2 linked regions of the Saccharobesus litoralis genome follow. The protein of the gene in region 1 binds, or shares a complex with, the protein of each later gene. Links are inferred from orthologs where the notes say so. Each region holds a gene or a part of one and is shown on either strand. Other genes may lie near its edges.

Evidence for each region.
Region 2: the proteins of sdhA (region 1) and C2869_RS11695 are in contact, whole or in part, in a crystal structure (PDB 6C12), measured with the Escherichia coli proteins. The link is inferred for Saccharobesus litoralis from one-to-one orthologs.

The regions. Positions count from the first base shown.
Region 1 is NZ_CP026604.1:604,268-612,939, forward strand. What follows is about bases 2,942-5,940. They hold sdhA (succinate dehydrogenase flavoprotein subunit), read right to left. Parts: upstream 5,325-5,940; coding sequence 3,558-5,324; downstream 2,942-3,557. Other genes in these bases: C2869_RS02245 (succinate dehydrogenase iron-sulfur subunit), read right to left, coding at 2,942-3,540; sdhD (succinate dehydrogenase, hydrophobic membrane anchor protein), read right to left, coding at 5,325-5,672; sdhC (succinate dehydrogenase cytochrome b556 subunit), read right to left, coding at 5,666-5,940. In the rest of the region: sucA (2-oxoglutarate dehydrogenase E1 component), read right to left, coding at 1-2,702; more of C2869_RS02245, read right to left, coding at 2,830-2,941; more of sdhC, read right to left, coding at 5,941-6,040; gltA (citrate synthase), read left to right, coding at 6,422-7,702; C2869_RS02270 (hypothetical protein), read left to right, coding at 7,917-8,672. UniProt on the Escherichia coli protein: Two distinct, membrane-bound, FAD-containing enzymes are responsible for the catalysis of fumarate and succinate interconversion; the fumarate reductase is used in anaerobic growth, and the succinate dehydrogenase is used in aerobic growth.
Region 2 is NZ_CP026604.1:3,271,943-3,280,320, reverse strand. What follows is about bases 2,182-4,886. They hold C2869_RS11695 (FAD assembly factor SdhE), read right to left. Parts: upstream 3,809-4,886; coding sequence 3,554-3,808; downstream 2,182-3,553. Other genes in these bases: C2869_RS11685 (FKBP-type peptidyl-prolyl cis-trans isomerase), read left to right, coding at 4,872-4,886; ygfZ (CAF17-like 4Fe-4S cluster assembly/insertion protein YgfZ), read left to right, coding at 4,000-4,875; C2869_RS11700 (hypothetical protein), read right to left, coding at 3,109-3,570; nadB (L-aspartate oxidase), read left to right, coding at 2,182-3,125. In the rest of the region: C2869_RS11720 (MucB/RseB C-terminal domain-containing protein), read right to left, coding at 1-150; C2869_RS11715 (sigma-E factor negative regulatory protein), read right to left, coding at 98-712; RNA polymerase sigma factor RpoE, read right to left, coding at 729-1,307; more of nadB, read left to right, coding at 1,497-2,181; more of C2869_RS11685, read left to right, coding at 4,887-5,387; ubiquinone biosynthesis accessory factor UbiK, read right to left, coding at 5,521-5,799; gmhB (D-glycero-beta-D-manno-heptose 1,7-bisphosphate 7-phosphatase), read right to left, coding at 5,850-6,407; bifunctional D-glycero-beta-D-manno-heptose-7-phosphate kinase/D-glycero-beta-D-manno-heptose 1-phosphate adenylyltransferase HldE, read right to left, coding at 6,432-7,880; C2869_RS11665 (D-sedoheptulose-7-phosphate isomerase), read right to left, coding at 7,880-8,378. UniProt on the Escherichia coli protein: An FAD assembly protein, which accelerates covalent attachment of the cofactor into other proteins.

The sequences.
Region 1 (8,672 bases):
TTGGCACCGGCTGGAATTGAATTCCAGAAGTGATGTTGCGAACAGTACCATGCACCTTGGTTTTGTGGCTCTTCTTGACACCAAACAAACTCTTTAACATGGTTATACTTTTCGATAATTTCATCCATCTCTTTATGAGGGAACGGATAAAGCTGCTCGATACGCACAATCGCAACGTTATTTAACTCGTTCTTACGACGGGCATCTAGCAAGTCGTAATAAACTTTACCGCTACAGAAAACAACACGATCCACTTTTTCTGTTTCCAAAACATCGATTTCATCAATCACATCATGGAAAATACCAGAAGCTAGTTCTTCCATAGTTGACGTTGCTGCTGGATGACGTAATAACGACTTAGGCGACATAACCACTAATGGACGACGTACAGGACGAATGTGTTGACGACGGATCATATTGAAAACCTGAGCCGGAGTCGTAGGCACACACACTTGCATATTGTGATCAGCACAAAGTTGTAAGAAACGTTCTAAGCGGGCAGATGAATGCTCTGGGCCTTGGCCTTCATAACCATGTGGTAACAATAATGTTAAGCCACATAAGCGCCCCCATTTTTGCTCACCTGAACACAAGAACTGGTCAATTACGACTTGAGCACCGTTGGCGAAGTCACCAAATTGCGCTTCCCAAATAACAAGTGATGTTGGTTCCGCTGTTGCATAACCATATTCAAACGCCAATACCGCTTCTTCTGACAATACTGAATCATAAACTTCAAAGCGACCTTGCTTTTTATCAACATTTTGTAGAGGTTGATAACCTGAAGCGTCTTTTTGATCGTGAATAACCGCATGACGATGGAAGAATGTTCCTCGGCCTGCATCCTGACCGGTAATACGTATATTCGTACCGTTTTCAACTAATGAAGCATAAGCTAACGTCTCGGCAAAACCCCAATCAATTAACTTATCACCTGCGGCCATAGTTTGACGGTCTTGATAAATTTTCTTAACTCGAGATTGCGGTGTTACGTCCTCTGGGTAACTAGACACTCTTTTCGCTAGATCGGTAATTTGCTCAAGTGTTAAAGAAGCGTCATACGGAGAATCCCAATCATTGCCAACATATGGAGACCAATCTACTGAATGCTCCATCATAGGACGCCATTCTTCGACAACACAAGCACCGTGGTCTAGCGCAGCTCGATATTCATCGATAGCTTTCTTTGCATCTTTTTCGTCAAATAAGCCTTCGTTTGCCAATTGCTGCGCATAGATTTCACGCGGCACAGGGTGCTTTTTGATTTTTTGATACATTAATGGCTGCGTTGCATTTGGCTCATCAGCTTCGTTATGACCGTGACGACGATAACAAACTAAGTCAATCACAACATCACGCTTAAAGGTGTTGCGGAAATCAAGGGCAATTTGCGTTGCTAAAATAACCGCTTCAGGATCATCTGAATTAACGTGGAAAATTGGCGCCTGAACCATCTTAGCAATATCAGTACAATATTGAGTAGAGCGCGTATCTTCAGGATTAGACGTTGTGAAACCAACTTGGTTGTTAACCACAATTCGTACCGTACCACCAACTTGGAAAGCACGTGTTTGCGAAAGGTTAAACGTTTCTTGCACTACACCTTGACCTGCAATAGCAGAATCACCATGAATGGTAATTGGCAAGGCTTGAGTTCCGTCAGTACAACCACGACGATCCATACGTGCGCGTACCGAGCCCATAACCACAGGGTTTACAATCTCTAGGTGAGATGGGTTAAACGCTAATGCTAAGTGAACGTCACCACCTGGCGTGGCGAAATCAGACGAGTAACCCATGTGATATTTAACATCACCTGAGCCATTGCCTTTATCAAATTTACCGGCAAACTCATCAAATAATACCGAAGGGTTTTTACCTAATACATTAACCAATACGTTTAAACGACCACGGTGCGCCATACCAATGACGACTTCTTTTGCACCTTGCGCACCTGCACGCGAAATTAATTCCTTAAGCATAGGAATCAATGCATCGCCACCTTCTAACGAGAAACGTTTAGCTCCAGGGAATTTAGAACCTAAATATTTCTCTAAACCGTCTGCCGCGACTAGCTCTTTGTAAAGCTTCTTCTTAGCATCAGCTGTTAAATTCGCCGTTGCTTTTACCGATTCTAAACGCTGCTGTAACCAACGCTTCTCATCAGTTGAAGTAATGTGCATGTATTCTGCACCAATCGAGCCACAATACGTTTTAACTAACGCGCTGTGAATATCACGTAGTGGTAGCTTTTCTGCGCCAACTTTAAGTGAGCCAACGTTATAGACTTTATCCATGTCTTCTTGTGTTAGGCCATGATGAGATAGCTCTAAATCACGTACGCGCTCTTGCTTCCATAAACCAAGTGGATCCAAGTTAGCATGTTGGTGGCCACGAAAACGGAATGCGTTAATCAGCTGTAAAACTTTTACTTGTTTTTCATCTGAGCTTTCCGCTTGAACAACAACTTGTTTACGGTGGGTATTTTTGGCAGCTTGACGAAAATCTTCTCGCACTTCAGAGTGCTTAGTTTCTACGTCAACGCCTTCAACCTTGGGCAGTTGATCGAACAAAGCACGCCAGTCGGCATCTACGCTTTGCGGATCAGTCAAATAACTTTCGTATAATTCTTCTACGTAAGTGGCATTGGCACCGGCTAACTGGGTTGATTCTAGCCAGGCTTGCATGTTGCCATAGTGCATTATTGTTTCCTTTACCGTAGTAAGTTGTACAATTTAAGGTTTTAGGTAAAAAAATAGCCATTCTCAGCTAACTAAGAACGGCTATTCAGTAGTTCAGAAAGTTAAGTTCTAACGAACTTAATTAATACTAAACAGCCTGCTTAAGCAGCATAGACTTAATATGACCAATTGCCTTGGTCGGGTTTAAGCCTTTAGGACATACATTTACACAGTTCATGATACCGTGACAACGGAATACGCTAAATGCATCATCTAAGTTAGATAAGCGTTCTTCAGTTGCCGTATCACGACTGTCAGCCAACCAACGGTAAGCAGCTAGCAAACCGGCAGGGCCAATAAATTTGTCTGGGTTCCACCAAAATGATGGACAAGATGTTGAACAACAAGCACATAAAATACACTCGTATAAACCATCAAGCTTTTCACGATCTTCAATTGACTGCAAATGCTCACGCGCAGGTGGTTGCTTGTCATCGTTGATCAAGAAAGGTTTAACTTTTTCATACTGTGTAAAGAACTGAGTCATATCAACAACTAAGTCACGAACAACAGGTAAACCTGGTAATGGACGAATAACAATCTTCTTACCCTTTAAATCAGATAAAGGCGTAATACAAGCTAAGCCGTTTTTACCATTCATGTTAACGCCATCTGAACCACATACACCTTCACGACATGAACGGCGTAGCGATAAAGTTGGGTCTTGCTCTTTGATTAACAGAAGAGCATCCAATACCATGATGTCTTGACCATCTGGCAAGTCTAACGTGTAGTCTTGCATTCTTGGTTTAGCATCAACATCAGGGTTGTAGCGATATATTGAAAAAACTTGTTTCATTTGCCAGCGCTCCCCAATTAGTATGTTCTAACTTTTGGAGGGAAAGCTTCACGATGCTTAGGCGTCATATTAACATCACGCTTAGACATGCTTTCCGTCTCAGGGTTATAAATAGTGTGACACAACCAGTTAGCATCATCACGCTCAGGGTAGTCGAAGCGGCTATGTGCACCACGGCTCTCTGTACGGAAGTTTGCGGCAACGGCTGTTGCGTATGCAGTTTCCATCAAGTTGTCTAATTCTAAACACTCGATACGTTGTGTATTAAAGTCGCTAGATTTGTCATCTAAGCGTGCTGATTTAAGACGCTCACGGATAACTTTAAGCTCTTCAAGACCAGTAGCCATTGCATCACCTTCACGGAATACCGAGAAGTTAAGCTGCATACATTGCTGTAAGTCTTTACGGATTTGGAACGGGTCTTCGCCTTTATCTGTTGATTCCCAACGATTGTAGCGAGATAAGCTTTGTTCAAGATCTGAAGCGCTTGCTGCAACACCTTCTTGTGTATCGGCTAGGTACTCACCTAAGTACTTACCAGCAGCACGACCAAATACAACTAAATCCAATAATGAGTTACCACCTAAGCGGTTAGCACCGTGTACAGATACACAGGCAATCTCACCTACTGCGAATAAACCTTCAACAACTTGGTCGTTACCATTAGCATCCACAGTGAATGCTTGACCATTAACATTGGTCGGTACACCACCCATTTGGTAGTGACAAGTTGGGATAACTGGAATTGGCTCTTCAACCGGATCAATATGTGCGAAAGTACGAGATAAATCACAAACGCCAGGTAAACGACTTTCTAATGTTTCTTTACCTAAATGGTCAAGCTTAAGCTTGATATGTGGACCCCAAGGACCATCACAACCACGGCCTTCACGGATTTCAGTCATCATTGAACGAGCAACAACGTCACGACCCGCTAAGTCTTTAGCGTTTGGCGCATAACGTTCCATGAAACGTTCGCCATCTTTATTTAGAAGGTAACCACCCTCACCACGACAACCTTCAGTTACTAGTACACCAGCACCAGCAATACCGGTTGGGTGGAATTGCCACATTTCGATATCTTGCATAGGCACGCCTGCACGCACAGCCATACCCACACCATCACCAGTGTTAATATGCGCATTAGTGGTTGAAGCAAAAATACGGCCTGCACCACCTGTAGCCAGTACTGTTGCACGGGCTTTAAAGTAAACCACTTCACCTGTTTCGATACAGATAGCAGTACAACCCACAACAGCGCCAGTTTGGTTTTTAACTAAATCTAATGCATACCATTCGCTGAATACTTTAGTTTGGTTTTTAACGTTCTGCTGATATAAGCAATGCAATAAAGCGTGACCTGTACGGTCAGCAGCTGCTGCTGTACGAGCCGCTTGCTCTCCACCAAAGTTTTTAGACTGACCACCAAATGGACGCTGGTAAACTTTACCGTTTTCGAAACGTGAGAAGGGTAAACCCATATTCTCTAATTCGATGATAGCTTCTGGACCCGTTTTACACATATATTCGATAGCGTCTTGGTCACCGATAAAATCAGAACCTTTTACGGTATCGTACATGTGGAATTCCCAGTTATCGTCGTGGGCGTTGCCTAAAGCAACAGTAATACCACCTTGCGCAGATACGGTATGTGAACGAGTTGGGAAAACTTTAGAAATCAAAGCACAAGATTGGCCTGATTCAGAAATAGATAAAGCAGCGCGCATACCTGCACCGCCGGCACCGATAACAACGGCGTCAAATTCTCTAACAGTAATACTCACTTAAACACCCCACAATACGACAAGACCAGTTACAAAGTAACTCAATGCAGCAATATTCAATACAAACTGTAAGAACATGCGTAAGCGAGCGCATTTAACATAGTCGGTTAAAACCTGCCATAAACCGATCCATGCATGAGCTAACAAGCCAAACAAGGAAATAATGGTGAAGACTTTCATACCAACACCAGAATATAACTCAGACCAATCTTGGTAAGTTAATCCTGGGTTAGAAAATAAATAAACCAACAAGAATATTGCATATGCTGCCAATACTAAGGCAGAGGCGCGGATAATAAGGAAATCATGGACTCCGCTGCGTCCTAAAGTTGCTGCGTTAGTTACCATACTAATACTCCTGCACCAATCGAAAGAACAACAGTTAAAACGATAGTGGCTTTTGCACTCGCGTTACCTGATTCAAGTTCTTCCCAGTAACCCATATCCATAATTAAATGGCGAAAGCCACCCAGCATATGATAAAGCAATGCTGTGATTGTTCCCCAAATAATAAATTTAACGATAAAGGTATCGAAAATTGATTTCACCGTATCAAAACCTTCTTGTGAAGATAATGACGTCGCGAACGCCCACATTAATAACCCCATGGCTACAAACATGATAACGCCGGATACACGGTGTAAAATAGAAGCGATGGCACTTGCCGGAAAGCTAATCGTATTTAGCTCTAGATTGACAGGTCTTTGCTTTTTCACAGTTCTTCCCACTCGTCTCAACTGAGCAATTTTATAGTTGTGTCGTATAACAATAAGCGCGCTGAGCCGAAAAAATTGGTCAGGCAAATCGCCTATCGTTAATGCTTATTTTTATTGAAGTTTCGAGCTGACTTCAACGGATGAAAAGTATATGCATTCATGCCAATAAATACAATTTAAACGCCAAAAAATGCATTCATTTGCTGAATGACGACTATTTTTACCATTAGCCGCTTTAATACACTGTTCGCCAGCTTATAAATTGATTATTGACGTTTTTTGCAGTTTAATAATTACACCTTAGGTACATGCAAGCAAATTACCCTATGTTTGATGTGTACCGATCATAATCATGATAACTCTTTCGGAAGGAGAGCAGCTATGGCTGACAAGAAAGCCATCCTTACAGTTGATGGGAAAGAAGTCGAACTCCCAATTTACTCAGGAACTCTAGGCCAAGACGTAATTGATATACGTACTTTAGGTAAGCACGGTTACTTCACTTTTGATCCAGGCTTTTTAGCAACAGGTTCATGCGAATCAGCTATTACTTACATCGATGGTGCAAATGGTGTGTTATTACACCGTGGTTATCCAATCGACCAATTAGCGACTGAAGCTGATTACTTAGAAGTATGTTACTTACTAATGAATGGCGAAGCGCCAACTAGCGAAGAGTACAAAGAATTCGTTTCTATCATCAAAAACCACACTATGGTTCATGAAGGCATAGCATCATTCTTTAACGGTTTCAGCCGTGATGCTCACCCTATGGCTATGCTTTGTGCGGTTACAGGTGCTTTATCTTCTTTCTATCACAACGATTTAGACATCTCAGATCCTGACCAACGTAAGCGTTGCATTAAGCGCTTAGTGGCTAAAATGCCAACTATCGCAGCAATGTGTTACAAGTACAGCATTGGTCAACCGTTTGTTGGTCCTAAAAACAGCTTAAGCTACTCAGAAAACTTCTTAAACATGATGTTCTCTGTTCCAGCTGAAGATTACGAAATCAACCCTGCTGTTGCTAAGGCAATGGATCGTATCTTCACATTGCATGCTGATCACGAGCAAAACGCTTCTACTTCAACTGTTCGTTTATCTGGTTCTTCTGGTGCTAACCCTTATGCATGTATTGCAGCTGGTATCGCATCTTTATGGGGTCCAGCGCACGGTGGTGCTAACGAAGCTTGTTTAACTATGTTAGAAGAGATTGGCTCAGTTGATCGCATCGACGAATATGTTGCTAAAGCGAAAGACAAGAGTGATCCTTTCCGTCTTATGGGCTTCGGTCACCGTGTATACAAAAACTTCGACCCACGCGCTAAAGTTATGCGTGAAACCTGTCACGAAGTATTGGATTCATTAGGTATTGATGATCCACTATTAGACGTAGCAATGAAGTTAGAAAAGATTGCTTTAGAAGACCCATACTTCGTAGAGAAGAAGTTATACCCTAACGTTGACTTCTATTCAGGTATTATCTTAAAAGCTATCGGTATTCCAACTAGCATGTTTACTGTTATCTTTGCATTATCTCGTACTATTGGCTGGATCTCTCACTGGGACGAGATGCTTTCTCAACCAGGTGCTAAGATTGGTCGTCCTCGTCAAATGTATACAGGTTCAGACAAGCGCGATTTTCAACCAATCGAAAAGTAAAGCGTTTTACTGACCCCCAATCAATAAAGCCACTTTAATAAGTGGCTTTTTGTTTTTTAGCACTTAACTACAAGTTAACAGCAAATCAACGACTTTCCGTGTGATTTATGCGGATTTCATCACTCATAGTAGATTGAAAAAATAGCAAAATATCGCTATCCTCACCTTATACATATCCAGTTTCTTCGCTATTAAAATTTAAAGGAAAGCCAGTATGAGGATCGCCAAAACCGCAGTTGCCCTGTCAGCCGCTGTACTTATTGTATCTTGTTCAAGTACATCTAAAAATTCTGCCAGTTCATCGGCTGCTGCTTCAAATTCAACTCAACAAAGTGCCAAACAAAAATATTTAAACGAAGCACGCGAAGTATTAGATGGTTTTAAAGTCAAATTAGCAGACGATAGTTTAAATGATTTAAGCTATTTCGCGCCAAAACCCTTGGCTTTAGCTAAAAAGAAATTTAAAGATGCAATGGAAGAGTATGACGATATCGCTAAAGGCGGCGGCTCATTACTGAATATTTTCACTAGCGAAGAAGAGGAAGCACTCGAAGCTAAAAAAGAAATCATCAAATTAGTCGCGACTGCAGAAAGTGAACTAAATAAAGCGAAGAAGATAAGAGAATCAGCTAAAACAATCCTAGGCGACGTATTTTCTCGACGCGATTATCTAAAACAACTGAACGTAACTAAAATCTATCCAAAAACATTTCAAAAATTAAATAATGAAATTGATGGAATGGTAAAAGATATAGCCGAAGGTGAAATAGAAAGAGCGACTAAAGAACAAGCAAAAATGTCTGCTGAATTACTCGCTTTAGAAGTTAAAACTGTCAAATATATAGAACTTAACGAATTAAACGAACAAATTGCCAGTTACAAAAAAGCCAAAATCGATGACGCATTACCAAGAACCTTCCAAGGCTTAGTGAATGCAAGAAATACTGCGGATGCTGTGATCAGCGCGGAT
Region 2 (8,378 bases), 2.7 Mb from region 1 along the record:
TGCAGAACCTGACGGTTCTTGACCAGTAACAGAAAAGCTAATTAGTAAGAGAAAGGAGCAAAGTGGCCTAAAATAGCCACTTGCTAGAGATATCAAGCTATTGAACAGATTGTGCGGATGGGTTTTGCTGTGGCTGTTCAGAAACTGCATGCTGTCGATTCTTTAATTGACGAGAGTGATCAAGTAGGTAAGAGTTTACACGACGTTGTTGCTCTTGTATGCCCACTGGATTGATAACAGTACGCGAGCTTTCTGCACTAACAGGATCTAAGCTAGTTGCCAACGGCATGGTATGCAACACTGGCTCAAAACCAGCTTCTTGCGTTTCTACCTGCTCAGCTTGAAAACCCACCACTAAAGCAGCGGCAAACGAGGCCGCAATACCATATTGCGCAACAGGTTTAAAAAATGAAATCACTTTTGCTTTTGTGGAAGGCTGAACTTGATGTGAAGTCTGCTCAGACACAGCGGCCGCAAACGCCGCATTCGGTGCCAAGACAACAGGCTCTTTTTCGATTGCATTTGCAATCGAGTCGGCCAAATCAAGATGAATATGTTCTGGCGCTTCATTGCGCAAAACATCACCTATCAAGTTATAACGACCAAACGCGCCTTCTAACTCTTTATCTTGCTTGAGACTATCAATGACTTGGGCTGTCTCCGGCTGACCATCAACAAAGGCAGACACGTTTTGTTTAACTTTTTGACTCATATAAATCAACTCGTAATTAGCGTTGTAAAATTGGTTTCAGGTTTTTGTCGATAACTTCTCGAGCGCGAAAAATACGTGAACGCACAGTGCCCACAGGGCAATCCATGATTTCAGCAATTTCTTCGTAACTCATGCCGTCTATTTCGCGTAATGTGATGGCATTTTTTAAATCATCCGGCAATGTATCAATGGTGCTAAACACCACCTGTTTGATTTCATCTGTTAACAACAAGTTTTCTGGCGTTGCAGATTCTCGCAGCCCAGTTGCTGAATCAATAAACTCAGCTTCTTCAACCTCAATATCACTCGACGCTACTTTTTTAGCAGTAGACGTTAAGTAGTTTTTTGCACAATTCACAGCGATCCGATACAGCCAAGTATAAAAAGCACTTTCACCACGAAAGCTTGGAATTGCACGATAAGCTTTAATAAAAGCTTCTTGAGCTATGTCAGCTACGTCGCCTTGTTGACGAACATATCGCGAAATCAGGTTAATCACTTTATGTTGATACTTTTGCACCAACAAATTGAATGCCTGTTTATCGCCGCGCTGAACACGCTCAACGATTTGTTGATCTGTATATCCGACACTCATAACCGAGTCGGTACTCCCATAAAAGTGTGATTGAACTCAGCAGTTTTTACTGCTCATTTGCTAATAGTAGACTGAGCCTACTTAAAAAAGTTCTCAAAATCTGCAGAAAGTGCGAAAATAGTTGCAATCAAAACGTAACAAAAGGCCGTGTTTGCTTAATAATCAAAGGCTTAGCGGTTACTCATGCAGATGGAAAAAATTGAACATCAGTGCCAAGTATTGGTGATTGGCGCCGGAGCAGCTGGGTTAACCCTAGCTTTACGCCTTGCCGACCAGTCTGACATTATTGTCTTAAGTAAATCCAACCTAAGCGAAGGCTCCACCTATTATGCTCAAGGGGGGATCGCGGCGGTTTATGATGAAAACGACAGTGTTGAATCTCACGTACAAGATACACTCATAGCCGGAGCTGGACTTTGTTCTGAAAAAGCCGTGCGTTTTACTGCCGAAAATGCCAGAGCCAGCTTGGAAACCTTAATAAGCTATGGTGTACCTTTTGACAAAGAAACTACACCTGACGGCGATGAGCGATTTCATTTAACTCGCGAAGGTGGACACAGCCATAGGCGTATTTTACATGCTGCCGATGCAACCGGTAAAGCAGTACAAAATACTTTAAATAATGCCACCAAGCAGCACGCCAATATTCGCGTGTTGGAACGTTACAATGCCGTAGACCTAATCACAGGTGCCAAACTTGGCGACAACGCCTCTGACAAGCGAGTATATGGCGCTTACGTTTGGAACCGTAACACCGAGCAAGTCGAAGTGATTAAAGCCAACGTTGTTGTGCTTGCTACGGGTGGTGCAAGTAAAGTCTATCAATATACATCTAACCCAGATGTTGCCAGTGGCGATGGTATTGCTATGGCTTGGCGTGCGGGTTGCCGCGTAGCCAATATGGAATTTAATCAATTCCATCCAACTAGTTTATTTCATGCCGATGCGCAAAACTTTTTACTCACCGAAGCCTTGCGAGGCGAAGGCGCTTATTTACGACGTCCAGATGGCAGTCGATTTATGCCTGAATATGACGAACGGGCAGAACTCGCGCCAAGAGATATTGTCGCCCGTGCGATAGACAAAGAAATGAAACGCCTTGGGGCTGACTCGATGTTTTTGGACATCAGCCACAAAGATAAAGCTTTTATCAAAAAACATTTTCCGACCATTTATCGCCGATGTCGAATGCTGGGCATTAAAATGCATGAACAACCCATGCCTGTCGTACCAGCCGCCCATTACACTTGTGGTGGGGTAAAAACCGATCTCAACGGTAAAACAGATTTAGATAATTTATATGCGGTGGGTGAAGTTGCTTACACAGGCTTGCATGGCGCAAATCGCATGGCGAGTAACTCTTTATTAGAATGTTTAGTCTTTGCCGAGTCTGCAGCTAAACACATTCAAAAGCATGACTATCATCAAGCTGAAAGCGCAGTCATTCCGGTTTGGGATGAAAGTAAAGTCAGTGATTCTGACGAAGCTGTCATTATTCAACATAACTGGCACGAACTGCGCCTATTTATGTGGGATTACGTCGGGATTGTTCGCACCAATAAACGCTTAGAGCGTGCTATGCGACGGATTGAGTTACTACAACAAGAAGTTCAAGAATACTATTCTCATTTCAGAGTCAGCAATAACTTGCTGGAACTGAGAAATTTATTAGATGTATCAGAGCTCATTGTGCGCAGTGCGATATCACGTAAAGAAAGCCGTGGCTTACATTACAATCAAGATTACCCTAAAACGAAAAGTCGCAGTAAACCGACCGTTTTAACTCCAGATAACTGTCCGATTAATTTTGCTGATTAGCCTCTAAAGGCTGAGCCCGTAGTCGTTTAATCACCCGTTTTAAGCGACTACGCGCGACAGGTTCCATATTATCAGGGGCAAATAAACAATAGGTTTTTTCTTGACTTAATTGACTAACATAAACTGTAAATATCCAAGACAAAAAATAATTGGATTGTGGTGAAAGCTGATATTCTACATCTTCAATCACAAGGTTACCGTTAAGCGCTAATGACCATACCTGCTGGGATATTAATGCTTGCCTACCAATAGAGATTACACAACCCCAAGCAACGAGCGCAAATAAACCTAAATAGATAATTAAATACCAGTCGAATATTTGCCAAATAAAAAGTGGCTCAAAAATCAAACTGAAAAGGCACAGATAAATAATTAAACACAACAAAATGGCAAAGCGAGAATACGCCTTGCCTGAGGTAAACTTAAGGCTAAACCTTGGCACCATTGAGTTTGTGGATTTTTTTAATTAAAGCGGCAAACTCTGGTTTTGGGCAGTCTTCATGTCCCATAAACCAAGCAAACAACTCGGGATCATCACAGACGAGTAACTTACGAAACGTCACTTGCTCCTCTTCAGGCAAGTTAGAATAATGATTTTCAACAAACGGATTAAAAATTACATCCAACTCCAGCATACCGCGACGGCAAGCCCAGCGTACTTTATTTAATGGGATGTCTGACATGTATCACTTCTTTTAAGAAAAATATTGCAGCAAATATAGCAATTCATCGCAGATAAACCAAATACCTTGATTTATAACCTACATAAATCACCACTATACCCTTTGTTAGATGGATTCTTATATGGATTAGACTTGTAAGCTTAAGTCTTTGCCCTAATATAAGACTCATTAGTTCAATAATTCAGATATCTATGTCAGAACAAAGCTCATCCTTGATCAAACTATCCAGTTGGGGCGCCATTAAAATGAGTGGAGCCGACAGTCGAACCTACTTAAATAGCCAAGTAACTGCACACATTAGTAACTTAACAGCGCAACAAGCTTGCTTTGCCGCTCACTGTGACGCAAAAGGCAAAAGCTGGAGCCATTTTTACTTTGTTCCAACCGGTGATGACTGCCAATTATTTCAACGCCAATCAACAATAGAAAAATCACTCGCCGAGCTCAATAAATACGGTGTGTTTTCTCGCACTGATATCACACATAACACCCAACTTCATTGGTATGCTCAGCTTGGCAATAACCAACTTGAGATAAACCAAGTATCGCAAGACGACACGACCTATCGTGTAGCGCTCTCGTCAAACATCACACTGATTGCAACTGAAACGCAACTTGATGCTAATAACAATGAAGCATTATTTGAAAAGGCCTTAATCGACAATGGTATTATTTTCTTGCATGCTGAACAGCAAGGTGAATATGTGCCACAAATGCTTAACCTGCAAGCCATTGACGGTATTAGCTTTAACAAAGGCTGTTATATGGGCCAAGAAACCGTGGCTCGGATGCGTTACCTTGGTAAGAATAAACGCGCTGCATTTCCCTTTAGCGGTCATGCCGACAATATAAATGTTGGTGATACATTAGAAATGCCTGCAGGTGAAAATTGGCGACGCGCTGGTACAGTAGTTAGCGCATGTGCAATTGACGGCCAGATGTATGGCATGGCAGTATGTGCAGCAGATTTAGATTTAAATACTCAACTTAAGTTAAAAAACCAAGATACAAGTCAATTCACGTTAAGTGAACTGCCTTACACTCTTGAATACAAGGCATCAGAATGAAAATAGCAAACAACTCAGTGGTAACCTTACATTATTTAGTTAAAGACAAAGAAGGAACGGACATAGACAGTTCTTTCGATGGTGAGCCACTGGTTTTCCTACAAGGTCAAGGTTTTTTAATTAAAGGCTTAGAGGAAGCATTGACCGATCGCCAAGCCGGTGAAAAGTTTAGCGTGGCTGTAGATGCTGAAAATGCTTATGGCGAAAGACACGACGGCTTTGTTCAAGAAGTACCACTTTCCATGTTTGAAGGGTTTGAAGACCAAATACATATTGGTATGCAACTACGTGCCAGTACAGACGGTGGCGAGCAAACAGTGATCGTAGTTGACGTAGCAGAAGATACGGTCACAGTTGATGGCAATCATCCGTTAGCGGGTATTGATCTTGAGTTTGACGTTGAAATTGTTGATGTGCGAGCAGCAACCGAAGAAGAAATCAAGCACGGCCATGTACATCAAGAAAAAGCAAGCTGCTGCAATGATTCAGGTTGTAGTAGTAATAAGCACTAATTAACCAGAGTTGAGGTTAGTTATCAGTTTAGATTGGCGTAACAATCAATTTTAAATAAACGTTTAAATTAATAAAAAGCCCAAACCGATAACCTGTTTGGGCTTTTCTCTTTAATCTATTAATAGCAGACTGCTAATCTTGCTGCTCAATTTTACTTGAGGCACCAGCGACTATTTTCTGCTCTAACTCTGCAACTTTCGCTTCCAAGTCTACTAATTTTTCACGAGTGCGCATCAATACCCGAGTTTGTACATCAAACTCTTCGCGACTCACCATATCAAGCTTATTTAACTGGCTTTGCAAAACTTGCTTAGTTTTATCTTCCACTTCTTCTGCAAATTTTTTAACCCCAGTGGGCAAGTTATCTGTCACTTGCTTAGCAATTTCTTCGAGTTTTTTGGTATCTATCATAAGAAAATTTTCAATAAGAGTTTAACGCTACGCTTCCTAAGGGTTGCGCACTAATTCAATACACCTAAATTAAATATTTCATTTAAGGCTTCGATACGATGTGTTGCTAGTCCGAGATCATCTTGACCTCGACTATAGTGAGAGTCGAGTAAAATACGAGTACCTACCCCAGCTAAATCTGCGGCTTTCATATCGGATATTTTATCGCCAATCATTATCGACTTAGCTATATTTATACCTTGCCGTTGTGCCGCTTCTAGGATCATACCTGGTTTAGGCTTACGACAATCACAATCTGTTTTGTATTCATTAACCGCTTTTTCAGGGTGATGCGGGCAAAACATAATGTCATTAATTTGCACATCATTAGCAGCAAATTGATCAACCATCCATTCGGTTAATACGTCAAAATCATGCTGTGAAAAATAGCCTCGCCCAATACCAGATTGATTGGTGACGATAATCAACGAATAGCCCTTAGCTTGAGCGGCTTGGCATATTTCAAAAATACCGTCTATAAATTCAAATTGATCTATCTGGCTAACATAGCCATGATCAAAGTTAATAACCCCGTCTCGGTCAAGAAACAGAGCTTTATTTTTAGCCAAGTTAATCACACGCAAACACCCAAGCTAATTTTTAATCTTGTTAATGATATTCGTTGTGGAGCAACCATCAACAAACTCAATTACTTTCACTTCACCGCCATTATCCCAAACTATATCAGCGCCAACAATGGTATCAGGCGTATAATCCCCACCCTTCACTAATACGTCAGGCTTAACCTGTTTGATCAAATCGTACGGTGTATCATCATATTCGTTGCCATTGACTTCGCCAAAAGGGATAACCCAATCAACGGCTTGTAATGCTGTCATCACGGTAGCGCGTTGCGCTAACGGGTTAACTGGACGGCCCTCACCTTTTAAACGGCGAATGCTTTCGTCAGTATTTAAACCCAGTACTAATCTATCACCTAAGGCTCGTGCTTGTTCTAAATAAGATACATGGCCCGCATGCAATATATCAAAACAACCATTAGTAAAAACGATTTTTTCGCCACACTGACGGGCAAATTCAATATGTTGTAACACATCTTCAAATGGCACTTGATAATGTTGTTGAGCCTTATCCCGAGTTTGATTAACACGACGCATTAGCTCCTCTGGGGTCACACAAGCGGCACCTAATTTACCCACAACAATGCCGGCAGCTAAATTGGCAAGTTTAGCGGCTAAGGCAGGCTCAGCACCAACCGTTAGGAAACAGGCCAAAGTTGCAATAACCGTATCGCCAGCACCTGTTACATCGTTCACTTCCAACACCTGAGCAGGTAAATCGACCTTGTGCTGGGCATTAATTAACGACATGCCCTGCTCACTACGAGTCAGTAACATATTATCGATATTATGCTGGGCGATTATTCCACGTACACTCTGTGCTATCGCGTCTTCAGAACCCGATTCACCACCAGCATCAATAAATTCTTTCAGGTTTGGCGTGACATAACTGGCTTTCGCATATTTGGATAGATCTTTAGCTTTAGGGTCGACTAAGACTAATTTACCCAATGCTCGCGCATCAGCTATCATTGATGTGACGTGGGCTAAGGAGCCTTTATTGTAGTCCGAAAATACCACGCAATCATAATTGGCTACAACTTGCTTAAACTTTGCTTGCAACGCATTGGCGGCTTGCAAACTAAATGTTTGCTCAAAATCTAAACGAACCACTTGTTGCTGACGACTCAATACACGTAGCTTAGTTATCGTAGGCTGTTCCGGCTGCTCAACTAACTGTGAGTCAATGTTATCTTTAATAAGCTGTTGCTTTAAAATTTCACCATTTTCATCCGTGCCAATAATGCCAAGTAAGCCAACTTTGCCATCTAAATGAGCAATATTACGCGCAACGTTGGCTGCGCCACCGACTTTATCTTGGCAGCTCGCCACTTTAACAACTGGAACTGGCGCTTCAGGTGAAATACGCGACGTATCACCTTGCCAGTAGCGGTCCAGCATAACATCACCAACCACCAAAATATTGGCTTGTGATAAACGTTGAAAATAACTCAATTCCATTAGCTATCTGATCCCGCTGTCACTAATTCGTCAATCGCTTCACAGATATAATGACCAATAAAAATATGCGCTTCTTGAATATGGGCGGTCACATCACTGGGAACAATTAAACTCAATTGCGCTATATCTTTAACCGCACCGCCGTCACGCCCAGTAAACGCAACACTATATGCACCAATATTATTAGCCGCTTCCAACGCTAAATTAATATTAGGGCTTTGACCTGACGTTGTAATGCCTATAACAATGTCTTCAGGCTTAGCGAGCGCCTCAACTTGGCGAGCAAAAACTTGGTTAAAACCATAGTCATTACCCCCTGCGGTTAAGATAGATGTGTCTGTAGTGAGTGCAATAGAGGCTAAAGCTCTGCGTTCTTTTTTATAACGAACGACAAACTCAGCCGCAAGATGTTGGCTGTCAGCTGCACTGCCGCCATTTCCCATGAAAAGAATTTTTCCGCCCTGCTGCAACGCTTGATAACAACGTTGAGTCAACTGA